DNA from 3 places in the Enterobacter sp. fkY84-1 genome. Region 1 is predicted to be linked to each of the others. Evidence: predicted binding sites of a transcription regulator. Region 1 holds the regulator's gene; each other region holds the start of a gene.

The links. Region 1 encodes PurR, which represses purine synthesis genes. Its sites were predicted from a motif close to CANGCAAACGTTTGCNTG; they were not measured.
Region 2: the regulator PurR is predicted to act here: its motif matches at 1,500-1,517, upstream of pyrC (dihydroorotase).
Region 3: the regulator PurR is predicted to act here: its motif matches at 2,740-2,757, upstream of galS (HTH-type transcriptional regulator GalS).

Annotation. Positions count from the first base shown of each region.
Region 1 covers NZ_CP169393.1:1,970,441-1,975,397, reverse strand. Annotated here, with positions in the region: gene ACEPLT_RS09425 (C40 family peptidase) at 1-314, shown strand, start outside; gene sodB (superoxide dismutase [Fe]) at 437-1,018, shown strand; gene ACEPLT_RS09415 (MFS transporter) at 1,057-2,223, opposite strand; gene cydH (cytochrome bd-I oxidase subunit CydH) at 2,387-2,476, opposite strand; gene purR (HTH-type transcriptional repressor PurR) at 2,774-3,799, shown strand; gene punR (DNA-binding transcriptional activator PunR) at 3,817-4,728, opposite strand; gene punC (purine nucleoside transporter PunC) at 4,843-4,957, shown strand, end outside.
Region 2 covers NZ_CP169393.1:1,743,366-1,748,322, forward strand. Annotated here, with positions in the region: gene dinI (DNA damage-inducible protein I) at 70-315, opposite strand; gene pyrC (dihydroorotase) at 390-1,436, opposite strand; gene ACEPLT_RS08235 (lipoprotein) at 1,564-2,124, opposite strand; gene mdtH (multidrug efflux MFS transporter MdtH) at 2,248-3,456, opposite strand; gene rimJ (ribosomal protein S5-alanine N-acetyltransferase) at 3,693-4,277, shown strand; gene ACEPLT_RS08250 (YceH family protein) at 4,287-4,937, shown strand; gene ACEPLT_RS08255 (Gfo/Idh/MocA family protein) at 4,940-4,957, shown strand, end outside.
Region 3 covers NZ_CP169393.1:3,164,511-3,169,467, forward strand. Annotated here, with positions in the region: gene mglA (galactose/methyl galactoside ABC transporter ATP-binding protein MglA) at 1-235, opposite strand, end outside; gene mglB (galactose/glucose ABC transporter substrate-binding protein MglB) at 315-1,313, opposite strand; gene galS (HTH-type transcriptional regulator GalS) at 1,609-2,631, opposite strand; gene yeiB (DUF418 domain-containing protein YeiB) at 2,787-3,944, opposite strand; gene folE (GTP cyclohydrolase I FolE) at 3,964-4,632, opposite strand; gene ACEPLT_RS15180 (YbfB/YjiJ family MFS transporter) at 4,735-4,957, opposite strand, start outside.

The DNA of each region.
Region 1 (4,957 bases):
ACTGCAGCGGCCTCGTCTATTACGCCTATAAAGATCTGGTCAAGTTCCGCATTCCGCGCACCGCCAACGAGATGTACCACCTGCGCGACGCGTCCCCGGTCAACCGAGGAGAGCTGGAGAACGGCGATCTGGTCTTCTTCCGCACGCAGGGTCGCGGGACGGCTGACCACGTTGGCGTCTATGTCGGCAACGGAAAATTCATCCAGTCACCGCGTAGTGGCCAGGATATTCAGATCACCTCGCTCAGTGAAGACTACTGGGTGCGCCATTACGTCGGCGCGCGTCGCGTGATGACGCCGAAAACCATTCGCTAACCCCTACCCTGCCACACCCGTGGCAGGGTAAGTTCCTCTTTTGCATACTCTTTCAATTTGCTATCCTGTCCTTGTTGTCTGTGTGGTTATTGGCAACACAAAATACAATAAGGAGAGAAGCAATGTCGTTCGAATTACCTGCACTACCGTATGCAAAAGACGCCCTGGCCCCGCACATTTCTGCGGAAACCCTGGAATATCACTACGGCAAGCATCACCAGACGTACGTCACCAACCTCAATAACCTGATCAAGGGCACCGATTTTGAAGGCAAAACGCTGGAAGAGATCGTGCGCAGTTCTGAGGGTGGCGTATTCAACAACGCCGCTCAGGTGTGGAACCACACCTTCTACTGGCACTGCCTGGCGCCAAACGCCGGTGGCGAACCTGTCGGTGAACTGGCTACCGCCATCAACGCCGCCTTTGGCAGCTTCGCGGAATTCAAAGCGAAGTTCACCGATGCCGCCATCAAGAACTTCGGTTCAGGCTGGACGTGGCTGGTGAAAGAGGCGGATGGCAAACTGGCTATCGTGTCTACCTCTAACGCAGGCACCCCGCTGACCACCAGCGCGAAGCCGCTGATGACCGTGGACGTATGGGAACACGCTTACTACATCGATTACCGCAACGCGCGCCCTAACTACCTGGAGCACTTCTGGGCACTGGTTAACTGGGACTTTGTGGCGAAGAACTTCGCCGCGTAAGAGACACGCAGAAGGGCTCGCCCTTCTGCGTTTTTGGTTTATTCCGCAGCGCAGGCTGCTTCTGGCTGTTTACGACCCGACATCATCACCAGCAGCAGACCGAGCGCGGCAATAATCGCCCCCATCACCGGCACAAAACTGTACCCCAGCCCACCGGAAATCACGGCCCCACCGGCCGCCGCACCGAGCGCATTGCCCAGGTTAAAGGCGCCAATATTGACCGAGGATGAGAGGCCCGGCGCTTCATGCGCGACACGCATCACGCGCATCTGCAGCGGTGGCACCACCGCGAACGTTGCAGCCCCCCAGACAACCATTGCGATCGCGGCACCAAACTCGTTACGCGCCAGCCACGGAATGGCGATCATGATAACAATCAGCAGGGTTAAGAAGCCCTTCAGCGTTCCGCTCACGGAACGGTCGGCAAATTTCCCGCCTAGATAGTTGCCAATCGAGAAGCCCACGCCAATCAGCACCAGCATCGCGGTCACAAAGAGAGGCGTTGCGTGGGTGATATCGTGCAACACCGGTGAAATATAGGTGTAGAGGGTAAACATCGCCCCTGCCCCCAGCACGGTGGTCAGCAGCGCGGAGAGCACCTGCGGGCGCATCAGCACCGCCAGCTCCTTACGCACTTCCGGACGTTCTCCGGCGCTGCCCTTTGGCAGGGAGAAGAACAAGGCCACCATCGCGACCACGCCCAGTCCGGCCGTCGCCAGGAAGGACATCCGCCAGCCAATGACCTCGCCCAGCCAGGTTGCCGCAGGAACGCCGCCGATGTTAGCGATGGTCAGGCCCATAAACATGGTGGCTACGGCGCTGGCCTGCTTGTGTTTCGGCACCACGCTTGCCGCCACAACCGACCCCAGCCCAAAGAACGCGCCGTGGTTAAGGCTGGTCAGAATACGCGAAAGCATCAACGTGGTGTAGTCCGGCGAAATGGCCGAAAGCACGTTGCCGAGGGTGAAAATCGCCATCAGGAAAATCAGCGCATTGCGGCGCGCGCGGTGTGAAAGAAGAAGCGTCATCAGCGGCGCCCCCACCATCACGCCAATGGCGTAGGCGCTGATTAACATGCCGGCCGCAGGGATCGAGACGTCCACGCCGCGGGCGATAACGGGCAGTAACCCCATCGGGGAAAATTCAGTGGTGCCAATCCCAAAAGCGCCAATCGCCAGGGCCAGCAGGGGAAAATTGATTTTCATGCGTCAACTCCGGATGCCGTGTCATGTGGTGACACAGAACAAAGAAGCGGAAAGCATGACATCAATCACAAAAAATGAGAAGTTAACAAAATGGCAAAAGATTTTTGCCTTAGGAGTAACAATCGGGGGGAGCGGGAGGGAGAAGGCTCTCCCTCCGCGTAAATCAGTGCAGCGCGGCCGTCAGACCCGCCGCGACAATCAGAGCCAGCACAACCACGGTGGTGAACAGCGAAAACTTCAGATCGGAACTCATCAATTTTTCTCCTTTTAATCCCCCCACGAAAAGTGAGCCTGCTCATTTTTGCATAATTTACGTCAAAAATCTTCCTGGATTTAGGCTGATAAACACTTTACCTCTTCCCCTTTTCATCAAGATAGGACAAAATTCCACGCTAAATTTATTAGCGTACCGGCCATTGACCCCCTCCTGACGTCCCGTGTCGTTTTCCCGGCGTGCCGCAATTCAAGATTGCGTGATAAGGGTGAGAGAAGGCAAACGTTTACCTTCAAGTTTTTCAGGAGTTTAGGATATGGTCTGGAGTGACATTTAATGGCAACAATTAAAGACGTAGCAAAACGCGCAAACGTTTCCACTACAACCGTATCACATGTAATTAACAAAACCCGCTTTGTGGCGGAAGAGACGCGCAACGCCGTCTGGGCAGCAATCAAAGAGCTGCACTATTCGCCAAGTGCGGTTGCGCGCAGCCTCAAGGTTAATCACACCAAATCCATTGGATTGCTGGCGACCAGCAGTGAAGCGGCCTATTTTGCCGAGATCATAGAAGCGGTAGAGAAGAACTGCTTCCAGAAAGGCTATACCCTGATTCTGGGCAACGCGTGGAACAGCATAGAAAAACAGCGCGCCTACCTGTCGATGATGGCGCAAAAGCGCGTCGATGGCCTGCTGGTCATGTGTTCCGAGTACCCGGAATCCGTGCTGTCGATGCTGGAAGAGTATCGCCATATCCCCATGGTGGTCATGGACTGGGGTGAAGCGCGCGCGGACTTCACCGACTCCGTCATCGACAACGCCTTCGAAGGCGGTTACATGGCGGGTCGTTACCTGATCGAACGCGGTCACCGCGAGATTGGCGTGATCCCCGGTCCGCTGGAGCGTAACACCGGCGCGGGCCGTCTGGCCGGTTTTATGAAAGCGATGGAAGAAGCGCTCATCACCGTGCCGGAAAACTGGATCGTGCAGGGCGACTTTGAGCCGGAATCAGGCTACCGCGCGATGCAGCAGATCGTTTCCCAGCAGCACCGCCCGACCGCCGTTTTCTGCGGTGGTGACATCATGGCCATGGGCGCACTCTGCGCCGCCGATGAGCTGGGTCTGCGCGTACCGCAGGATATTTCCGTGATCGGGTATGACAACGTGCGTAACGCGCGCTTTTTCACCCCGGCGCTGACAACCATTCACCAGCCAAAAGATTCGCTGGGCGAAACGGCCTTCAATATGCTGTTGGACAGGATCGTCAACAAGCGCGAAGAGTCGCAGTCCATTGAAGTTCACCCGCGCCTGATTGAACGCCGTTCCGTTGCGGACGGTCCGTTCCGCGACTACCGTCGTTAATCCCTTGACGGGGCCAGCTACGCTGGCTCCCGTAACCATTCCCGGTTTAGGGTTTCGCTGTCCCCCAGATAATCCAGCAGCCAGGCCATGGCGGGCGAGACATCATTTTGTTGCCAGGTCAGGCAGCAGGCCGCGTCCGGGAAAGGATTCTCCAGCGTCAGTTCAACCCATTCTCCGGTATCGATGCGCGGACGCGCAAAATGAGCGGGCACCATCGCGACGCACAGCCCGGCGCTGAGGCACGTCGCCGATGATTCCCAGTCAGGAGCCACCACCCGCCGCTGGTTATCCAGAAGCCAGGTGATACGCTTGGGCAATGAACGGGACGTATCCTCCAGCACCAGCGACGGCCAGTTGCGCAGCGTATCGTCGCTCAGCGGACCTTCCATCGCTGCCAGAGGATGATCGCTGGCCACCACGCATTTCCAGCTCAGCATACCCATGTCGCGAAAGGCGTAACGTCCCCCGACCGGGATCGCCTGCGTCGCGCCAATCGCCATCTCCGCCCTGCCGTCCGCCAGCGCATCCCAGACGCCGTTGAACACCTCCTGCGAGACCCGTAGCTCGACGTCAGAGAAATGACGATAGAAATCCACGATCATTTGTCGGGTGCGTTCCGGCTTCACGATGTTATCTACCGCGATGGCGAGATGCCCCCGCCAGCCGTTGGCGATCTGCTGACACTGTTCGCGGGTGATCTGCATTTTTTTGATAACAGAACGCCCTTCTTTCAAAAACCATGCTCCGGCGGGCGTTAATTCCACGTCGCGATGCCGCCGTTCAAACAGCGGAACCGCCAGCCACTCCTCAAGCTGACGCACCGTGTAGCTGATGGCCGAAGGGACGCGGTGCAACTCCTGCGCTGCACCGCTAAAGCTGCCGTTACGCGCAACAGCATCGACCACTTCAAGCGAATAATCTGACCACATTTTCTGCCTGCAAAAAATTTGAATGCACCCGCCAAATATTAGCGTTTCACAAGCCGCTTTGCACTCCCTACACTCTGCGCCAACGTACACCTGCCTCCTCAGGAGAATAAAAGAATGCAACCCAGGAAAGGATTTTTAGTCTGGCTCGGCGGCTTAAGCGTGCTGGGCTTTTTGGCCACCGACATGTACCTGCCCGCGTTTGCCGCGATGCAGGAAGACCTGCAAACCC
Region 2 (4,957 bases), 230 kb from region 1:
AACTTACAGGATTATGAGGCAAAAAAAAGCCGGGGCGACCCGGCAAAAAAACACAATGAGGGAGCAGTGTTAATCCGTGATGAACCAGTCGTCAGCGCTTTCCCACGTTTCCTGGAGGATTTCGCTGATGCGATCTTTATCTTCTTTTGCCGCGCCAATGACGGAGAGGTTGTTCGCCGCGGCGTAACGCACCGTGACGGCACCCGCGTTGTCGGGAAAGGTGTTGTTAATACGACGGGATAATTCGCCTGCCAGTGCATCAAGCGCGCCGGCAGGCAGAACGGTAGTTTTGGCTATGGTGACTTCAATACGCATAAATGCCCCCTGTGTAATATACTGTTTATTTATACAGGTATATTATCAGTTTGACAACAAGGGGCACTGATTTTTTAACGTTTTACCGTCCAGCTTACGGTTTCACCCGCCAGGAAGGGGATCAGCGTGTCGTCCGTCAGGGCAATGGACTCCTCAACGTGGCTCGCTTTACGCTCCAGTTCGATGAAGGTGTCGTTGACCGGCAGGCCGTAGAAGCGCGGGCCGTTAAGGGAGCAGAACGCTTCAAAATGTTCCAGCGCGTTCATCTCTTCAAACACGGTTGCGTAGCTGGCAAGCGCCGTTGGGGCGTTGAAGCAGCCTGCACAGCCGCAGCTTGCCTCTTTACGATGGCGGGCGTGAGGCGCGGAATCGGTACCGAGGAACGCGCGGGAGAACCCGCTGGCGACCAGCTCGCGCAGCGCCTGCTGGTGGATGTTGCGCTTAAGAATAGGCAGGCAGTAGAGGTGAGGGCGCACCCCGCCCACCAGCATGTGGTTACGGTTAAACATCAGGTGCTGTGGCGTAATGGTGGCGGCGATAAGATCGTTGCCGTCTCGCACGTACTCTGCCGCGTCTTTGGTGGTGATATGCTCGAAGACCACCTTCAGCGCCGGCAGGCGCTGGCGCAAAGGCTCCATCACGGTCTCGATAAAACGGGCTTCGCGGTCGAAGATATCAATCTCGGCATGCGTTACTTCGCCGTGAACCAGCAGCGGCATACCCAGTTTCTGCATGCGTTCCAGCACCGGCATAATGGCATCAATGCTGGTGACGCCGTGGCTGGAGTTGGTGGTGGCATTCGCCGGGTAGAGTTTCGCTGCCGTAAAGACGCCTTCGTTAAACCCGCGCTCCACTTCGTTCGGATCCAGTGAATCGGTCAGATAGCAAGTCATCAACGGGGTAAAATCGTGTCCCGCAGGAACGGCGTCGAGAATGCGCTGGCGATAGGCTATCGCGGCATCGACGGTGGTGACTGGTGGCACCAGGTTAGGCATGACAATCGCGCGGCCATAAATTTCGCTGGTATAAGGCACGACGGTTTTCAGCATATCGCCATCACGCAGATGGATATGCCAGTCGTCAGGGCGGCGGATTTTAAGAACCTGGGGTTGTGCAGTCATGGAAGCTCCGGCTTGTCAGGAATCAGTCATAAGGATGGCTGTTTTTGCCGGACACAAATCATAAGCGGAAACGTTTTCGTTTGCACACTTTTCCGTGAAAAAAAAGGGCGCCTCAGCGCCCTTCAGGTTAATCGGTGAAAGGAATGATAATTTCGCCCGGTTTCACCTCTATACCTTTTGCATATTTTTTCGCCAGAGCTTCACCCTTGCTTTTGTCTTCACTTAAGACGTACGCGGGCTGCTGGTTAAAGTAATTCCGCAGCGACTGATTCAGATAGGGCATCAGGGTTTGCAGAACCGGCGCCATCTTGTCCGGAGACACCTTCGCGTCGACCACTTCCATCTCCTGCAGGAAAATCGCCCCTTTCTCTTTGTTGAAAACAGGCAGTGCCTTCAGCTTGAGCTTGATGTTGGCTTTCTGATTGCCAAAGAGGGAGGACATATCGAGGTCCGCATCACCGGCCAGGGTGACTTTGTTTGGCTCTTCACGTCCGATTTGACTGGTGAGGTTTGTGAGCACGATATGCGCATCGGCAAGACCCGGTACGCCAATGTCTTTCGAGAAATTGTTATGTTTTTGCAGCGCCTGATTAATTTCCTGTTCACTGACGGTGTATTGCGTGAGCTGGTTACAGCCAACCAGCAGGCCGCTGACAATCAATGCCGCGGCTAAGACAATTTTCTTCATAGTGTTCCTCAACGAAAAATCGGCGCTTCTGTCCTGTTACGCCAGTATGTCAGCGTGAATGGGCAGAAACCAGCAGAAAAAACTGAGAAGTGGGGCGGGAAGGGCTCCCGCCCGAGGGAAAGGCTACGCGCCGGGCTCGAGCATGCCGCTCGCGCTGCGTTTCTGGCTGAACTGCCACCACAGGGCGAGTAGCGTCATAAAGCCCACCACGCCCAGCATCATCCACGGAAGTTCAGGTTGATTTAACGCTTTGCCAGCATCAAACAACCAGCCGCCGCCGGCGTAACCTAATGCCCCGCCAAGCGCCAGCCCCAGTCGGCTGAACCCCATATAGCTGCCGCGTGCACGCGCATCCGCAAGCGAGGCGCTCAGCGTTTCGCGGGCAGGCTCGGCGATGATCGAGCCAATATAGAACGTGCAAATCAGCGTAAACAGCTGCTGGAGCGTGTTCACCAGGCCGATCGGCATCATGCTCAGCGTCATCAGGAACAGTCCGGCCATCAGGCGATGCTCCAGGCGAAAACGCCGCTCGCTCCAGCGGGCAATCGGATAGAGGAGCGTTAACGACAGGCAGGCTTCGATGGCGTACATCCATTTCACCGCCGCAGGGGTACCTGCAATGTCGTTAACCATGATCGGCAGCATCAGCATGACCTGCACGGCCAGCATGTAATATCCCGTCAGGGTCAACACATAGGTGACAAAACGTCTGTCGCGCAGGACGCGGCCCAGCCCTTCGCGAACCGGCGCTTTCACCGTTGACAGTTTCCACGCCGGCAGGAACAGGCCATTAAACAGCGCGCACAGCATAAAGAGCACCGCCCCAGCCGCGCAGACCAGACGGAAGTCATACTGCAGCAGCCAGCTTCCCAGCAGGGCGCCGATAACCGCCCCGGCGCTGTCCTGCATCATCAGAATCGAGAAGAAACGGCCGCGGTGCTGCGGGCGAATCAGCTTTACCACCAGCGCGGTGCGGGGCGGATCGAACAGCGTGCCCCCGATACCGGAGAGGAAACAGGAGAACCAGAGTAGCCAGGGCTCCTGGGCGACCGCCATCGTGGCAAACCCTGCCGCGCGCAGCAGCATACCGGTGACGATCATCGGTTTCGCGCCAAAGCGGTCGGCGATGGCCCCGCCAAAGACGCCCAGGCCCTGCTGGACAAACTGGCGTAGCCCCAGGGCAATGCCGACCATTAATGCCGCCCAGCCCATCTGATCGACAAAGCGGATCGAAATAAGCGGAAAAACGACAAAAAAGCCGAGCACGACCAGCATGTTATCGACGAGCAGGAAATATTTACCCAGGCTCCTGGCCTGTGATACGCGGGACATTTTCCCTCCAGGGAAAATAAGATGGTGAGCACGCTAACATTCTGCGGTGTCGCCGCGTTTTTTCCCACCCCTGCACGTGACAATATTTTTTTATCAAAAGGGTGCTTTGATAGAGAGTTCTCATCGAAAAATGTGAAAAGAGGTGAAAATGGTATGTCACTGTTTTCACAGACGGCGCAGGCGCAGGTATAGTAAAGCTAATGGGCAAGCTGAAGTGACGGGAAGGAGTGGTATCGATGTTTGGCTATCGCAGCAATGTGCCAAAAGTGCGTCTGACAACGGACAGGCTGGTCGTTCGTCTGGTGCATGAGCGTGATGCCTGGCGTCTGGCGGATTATTACGCCGAGAATCGCCAGTTTTTAAAACCCTGGGAACCCGTTCGGGATGAGAGCCATTGTTACCCTTCCGGCTGGCAGGCGCGCCTCAGCATGATTACGGAATTTCACAAGCAGGGCAGCGCGTTTTATTTCGCGCTGCTGGATCCTGAAGAGAAAGAGATTATCGGGATCGCCAATTTTTCAAACGTGGTGCGGGGATCGTTTCACGCCTGCTACCTGGGCTACTCCATCGGCCAGAAGTGGCAGGGGCAGGGGCTGATGTACGAGGCGCTGACGGTAGCGATCCGCTATATGCAACGCACCCAGCACATTCATCGCATTATGGCGAACTATATGCCGCATAACCAGCGCAGCGGAAATCTGCTGGCGCGTTTAGGGTTCGAGAAAGAGGGTTACGCCAAAGATTATCTGCTGATAGACGGAGAGTGGCGCGACCACGTTCTGACGGCATTAACCACCCGGGACTGGACTGCAGGTCGTTAAGGAGAAAAGATGAAGTATCAGCTAAACGGTACAGAAGCGCGCGTGATTGGGTGCTTACTCGAAAAACAGGTCACCACGCCGGAGCAGTATCCGCTCTCCGTCAACGCCGTGACCATGGCCTGCAACCAGAAAACCAACCGCGAGCCGGTGATGAACCTCAGCGAGCATGAGGTTCAGGACGTGCTGGATGCGCTGGTCAAACGCCACTATCTGCGCACCGTCAGCGGCTTCGGCAACCGCGTGACCAAATACGAACAGCGCTTCTGTAACTCCGAATTTGGTGACCTGAAGCTGAGCAGTGCGGAAGTGGCGGTCATCACCACGCTGTTGCTGCGCGGGGCGCAAACGCCGGGAGAACTGCGCACGCGCGCTTCCCGTATGCATGAGTTCAGCGATATGCAGGAGGTCGAGCAGACCCTCGAAGGGCTGGCCGCGCGTGAAGACGGTCCTTACGTGGTGCGTCTGGCGCGCGAGCCGGGCAAGCGTGAAAGCCGCTATATGCACCTGTTCAGCGGTGACGTTGATAGTTCAGTTAAATCCAGCGCAACTGACATAACGGCCGTAGATGATGATTTGGTTGCCCGCGTAGCGGCGCTGGAAGACGAGGTCGCCGGGCTGAAACAGCGTCTGGATGCCCTGCTGGCACATTTGGGAGACTGACGGTGAAAAAATTACGCATT
Region 3 (4,957 bases), 1.2 Mb from region 1:
AATCGATCTCTTTCCCCTGAAAAAGAATGCTGCCAGAATCTTTTTGATAGATCCCAAAAAGACATTTTAATAATGTTGATTTACCCGCACCGTTCTCCCCCATTAAGGCATGAATAGAGTGAGGACGCACTTTTAAATTAACATTATCGAGTGCCTTAACGCCGGGAAATGACTTGTTGATACCGCTCATTTCCAACAGGTATTCACCGGATGACTGAGTTGTTGTGCTGACCATAATTATACCTTGTTGGCCTCGCATATCGCGTTATAAAAGGGCGCAACGAATTGCGCCCAGTGGAGACAAGTTAACTCTTTTATTTACCGATAAACTCAGCCAGGTTGGACTGGTCTACGCCCACGTAAGGTACGCGAACGATTTTGTTGTCAATTTTCCAGTTGGTGCCGTCTGCCGCACCTTTGCCATCGGCCAGGTTTTTCGCCAGGTCGAAGGTGGCTTTCGCCTGGTTGTTGGCATCGTTCAGCACGGTACCGGCCATCGCACCGGATTTAACCAGCGCCAGCGCTTCTGGCAGCGCATCCACGCCGAATACCGGGATAGAGGATTTGTTGTGTGCTTTCAGCGCTTCTACCGCCCCCATTGCCATCGCATCGTTGTTGGCGATAACCACTTCGATTTTGTTGGCGTTAGGGCCGGACAGCCACGCGTCCATCTTATCTTTCGCCTGAGCGGTATCCCACATCGCGGTATCTAACGCCAGCTGCTGGGTTTTCAGGCCCTTGTCGTTCAGCTCTTTGATAACGTATGTGGTACGCGCTTCAGCATCCGGGTGGCCAGGTTCGCCTTTCAGCAACACGAACTGAATCTGACCGTCTTTGTTCAGGTCCCAGTTCGGGTTCGCCGCCCAGTGTTTCGCGATCAGATCGCCCTGAATAATACCGGACTCTTTGGAGTCGGTGCCGACGTAATACGCTTTATCGTAGCTATCCAGCGCCTTACGGGAAGGTTCTTTGTTGAAGAAGACGATCGGCACGTTCTGGCCGCGCGCTTTTTCAATAACCGTGCCTGCTGCAGCCGGGTCAACCAGGTTGATGGCCAGGGCTTTCACGCCTTTCGCCAGCAGAACGTCGATCTGGTCGTTCTGTTTGGACTGGTCATTCTGGGAGTCGTTCATCAGCAGCTGAACGTCTGGCGCTGCTTTCGCATCTTTCTCAATCGCTTTACGCACAACAGACATGAAGTTGTCGTCGTATTTATAGATGGTCACACCAATACGGGTATCCGCAGCGTGCGCTGCTGCACCAAAAAGCATGCTTGCCATTACAGCAGACAGGGTCAACACCTTCTTATTCATGGTATCTCCGGTTTTTTTTATGCAGGGTAGTTCTTGTGAATAACGAGCGGCGGGCAGATGTTAATAAAACGTTACTGACAGCCGAGGTTCACTTATAAAATTTCTCTCTTCCGTGTTCGGTAACGCTCCAGAAATGCGTTTTATTCGTTGTTTGCGGCACATTGGCTATAGTGAAAGTGAATAATCACTGTTACATAGCGTTTCAGCCCCTAAAACGCTGACATCATAGTCAGCGCCTTGTTAAGATACTGTGAATTTACTCACAGATTGAAAACGGTTACATCACCACATGTAATCAGTTAGTGATCGGAACCACAGTTTGCCGGGCCGCGACGGAGTGGCGACGCACTAAAGTCGGCATGAAACAGTGTGTTGCCCCCGGATCCAGCATGCCAGCAGCCCCCTGTAACGCCAGCTCAGTCGCCAGTTTCGCCATAGAGGCAATCGGGTAACGCACGGTTGTCAGCTGCGGGTCGGTGTAACGGGCAATCGGGATATCATCAAAACCAATGAGTGATAAATGCTGTGGCACCGCAATGCCGTTATCCTTCAGCGCCGTCAGGGCGCCGGCCGCCATGCTGTCGTTATAGGCAAACACCGCAGACAGCTGCAGATTGCGGCCCAGCAGCTCTACCATCGCCGCTTCACCGCCCTGCATGTCCGGCGTGCCGGTCCCCACCCAGCTTTCGGATGGCGTAATGCCGTGCTCTTTCAGGGCGTTTTGCCACCCTTCGCGCCGCAGTTCGTCATCTTCAATCTGATGGCTGGAGGCCAGATAACCGATCCGCTGATGTCCATTGTTGATGAGCATTTTCGTGGCCATCATGGCGCCGCTAACGTTATCCAGCCCGACGCAGCGGTGGGCATAGCCGGGGACGATGCGGTTGATCAGCACCATACCCGGGATCTGCTCCATCAATCCGGTTAGCTCTTCATCGCTCAAGGCTTTTGAATGGACAATCAAGGCGTTACAGCGCTGGCGGATCAGCACTTCAATGGCATGACGTTCTTTTTCCGCCTCATGATAGCTATTGCCGATCAGGACATATTTCTGATGCTGCTGGGCGACCATATCGACCGCTTTCACCAGGGCGCCGAAAAAGGCATCTGAGACATCCATTACCACCACGCCGATGGTGTCGCTGACCTGCGTCGCAAGCGCCTGGGCATTGGCATTTGGCCGGTACCCGAGCTGAGTCACGGCCTTCATTACGGTTTCACGGGTTTCAGGGCTGACCAGCGCGCTATTGTTGAGCACGCGTGAGACGGTAGCCACAGAAACGCCCGCCTGACGGGCGACGTCACGAATGGTGATCATATTCACCATCCTTCAAAGGATTGCAGCAACTCACAGACACCCCCTGTGTTTAGCAAGGTGGCTATTTTGGCAGCGAGAGAAAGGGGACTACGTGAAGAAGCTCACAGTCATGAAAACGCTTACATCCGTTTTGTTAATGATTGTGATCCAGATCGTTATCTGGATGTATTTTTCAATGATATCCCTGAAGCACGTGCGGTTAACTGACGCCATACCCACTCCAGCGGTCCCTGGCGGAAATAGCGTAGCCAGAGCACAGAAAACGCCAGGTTTACTGCCCAGACCGGAATAACAAACGCCAGCAGCGTAAGGCGGTCGAATTTCATAAACAGGCCAAAGCGATAGAAAAGCGTGGTGCAGATCAGCGTTTGCAGGAGGTAATTGCTTAACGCCATGCGGCCCACGCAGGCGATAGCGCTAACCATCCACAGACGAGAAAGCGAGGGCCAGAAGCCGTAGATCAGCGCCGCGTAGCCGATGGTCTGAAACGGCGCGCTCAGTTCACGCGGCACCTGGAGCAGGAACGCGCACCAGCGGTAATCCCAGTGGATGTGCCACTGCACCATCACCGCCGGGAGATTAATCAGCACGCCGAGCAGCACCAGACCGGCGCCGGTGCGACGATAGTGACGCAGGCTGAATTCCCCTTTCAGCCAGCCGGTGCGCATCAGTGACGCGCCCATCAGCATCATGCCCGCCAGCTGCCAGCCGTATTGCGCGCCCAGCGCAAGGAGGTTGTCCCCCAGCATATCCGCGCGGTTGCTTATCGCTTCCGTACCGCCTTTCAGCTTCCAGAACTGCTCGTACTGCAGGTTAGCGGCATCCGGGATCCAGGCACGATTTGTCGTCTCCCCGGAGATCATCCCCAGCAGCAGCAGTACCCCAAGCCCCATGACATAGAGCATCACGCCGGTGTTGAACAGGCTTTTAACGCTGTGCGCATCGCGAATGAGGCGCCAGCAGATGAGCCCGACTAACCCATACGCGAGAAGAATATCGCCGTCCCAGAAGAACAGGCCATGGATAAAGCCGAGGATAACCAGCAGCGTCAGGCGCGACTGGATCCAGCGCGTGCCGCGTTTGAGGAGAAGCTGCAGGCCTGCGCCAAACAGCAGGGCGAAGAGCGTGAGGAATTTGACCTGCGCAAAGAGATCGAGGATTGCCCAGGTCCAGGCATCACTGCGGGTGATGTCGCCATACCACGCGGGATTGAGATACGCCGCCTTCGGCAAACCGAAGGCGGTAATATTAAGCAGCAGGATACCGAGAATGGCGACGCCGCGAACAAAATCGAGCGTGACGTTTCGCTCCATGGTCCCTGCCCTGTCAGACTTAGTTGTGGTGACGTACGGCGCGCAGGAACTCCTGGCGGGTATTCTGGCTCGATTTAAACAGACCGCCCAGCGAGGTTGTGGTGGTCGCACTGGTGGCATCGCGCACGCCGCGCGCTTTCACGCAGTAGTGAACCGCGTCGATAGAGACGGCCACGTTATTGGTGCCCAGCAGCGTTTGCAGCGCGGTCAGGATCTGCTGGGTCAGGCGCTCCTGCACCTGCGGACGCTGAGCGAAGAACTGCACGATGCGGTTGATCTTCGACAGGCCAATCACCGTATCTTTGGGGATATACGCCACGGTTGCTTTACCGTCGATGGTCACGAAATGGTGTTCGCAGGTGCTGGTCAACGTGATATCGCGGACCGTCACCATCTCATCCACTTTCATCTTGTTTTCAATGACGGTGATTTTCGGGAAGTTGGCGTAATCCAGGCCGGAGAAAATTTCGTCGACGTACATTTTCGCGATGCGGTGCGGCGTCTCCATCAGACTGTCGTCACTCAGATCGAGATTCAGCAGCTCCATGATGTCGGTCATATGGCCGGCAATCAGACGCTTGCGGGTTTCATTGTCCAAATCCTGTACGGGCGGACGCAGTGGCGTTTCAAGACCGCGCGCAACCAGGGCTTCGTGGACCAGGGCAGCTTCTTTACTGAGTGATGACATTTTGTTCTCCTGCAGGTGTGGCGTCTTTTGCCCTCGTTGTGGCAAAAGTATGCGTTCATTGTGCGTGAGGCGGCGCACATAATCCAGTATTCACGACGATAATTATTGCGATTGCTGTTGCCTTTCAGCGTGACGATTCCAGACAAGCGCTCCTCCAACGAACAGCGCAATGCCCGCCAGCCCCAGCGCGGGCTCCAGCCGGTGGGTAAGCCAGGTTGATAACGCCGAGGTGACCGGACCAATCAACTGCCCAATCGCATACCCGGTGGTGAGCAGGCCTGCCATATAACGCGTGTGGTTTGGCGCCAGCTCGCGGCCGTATAAA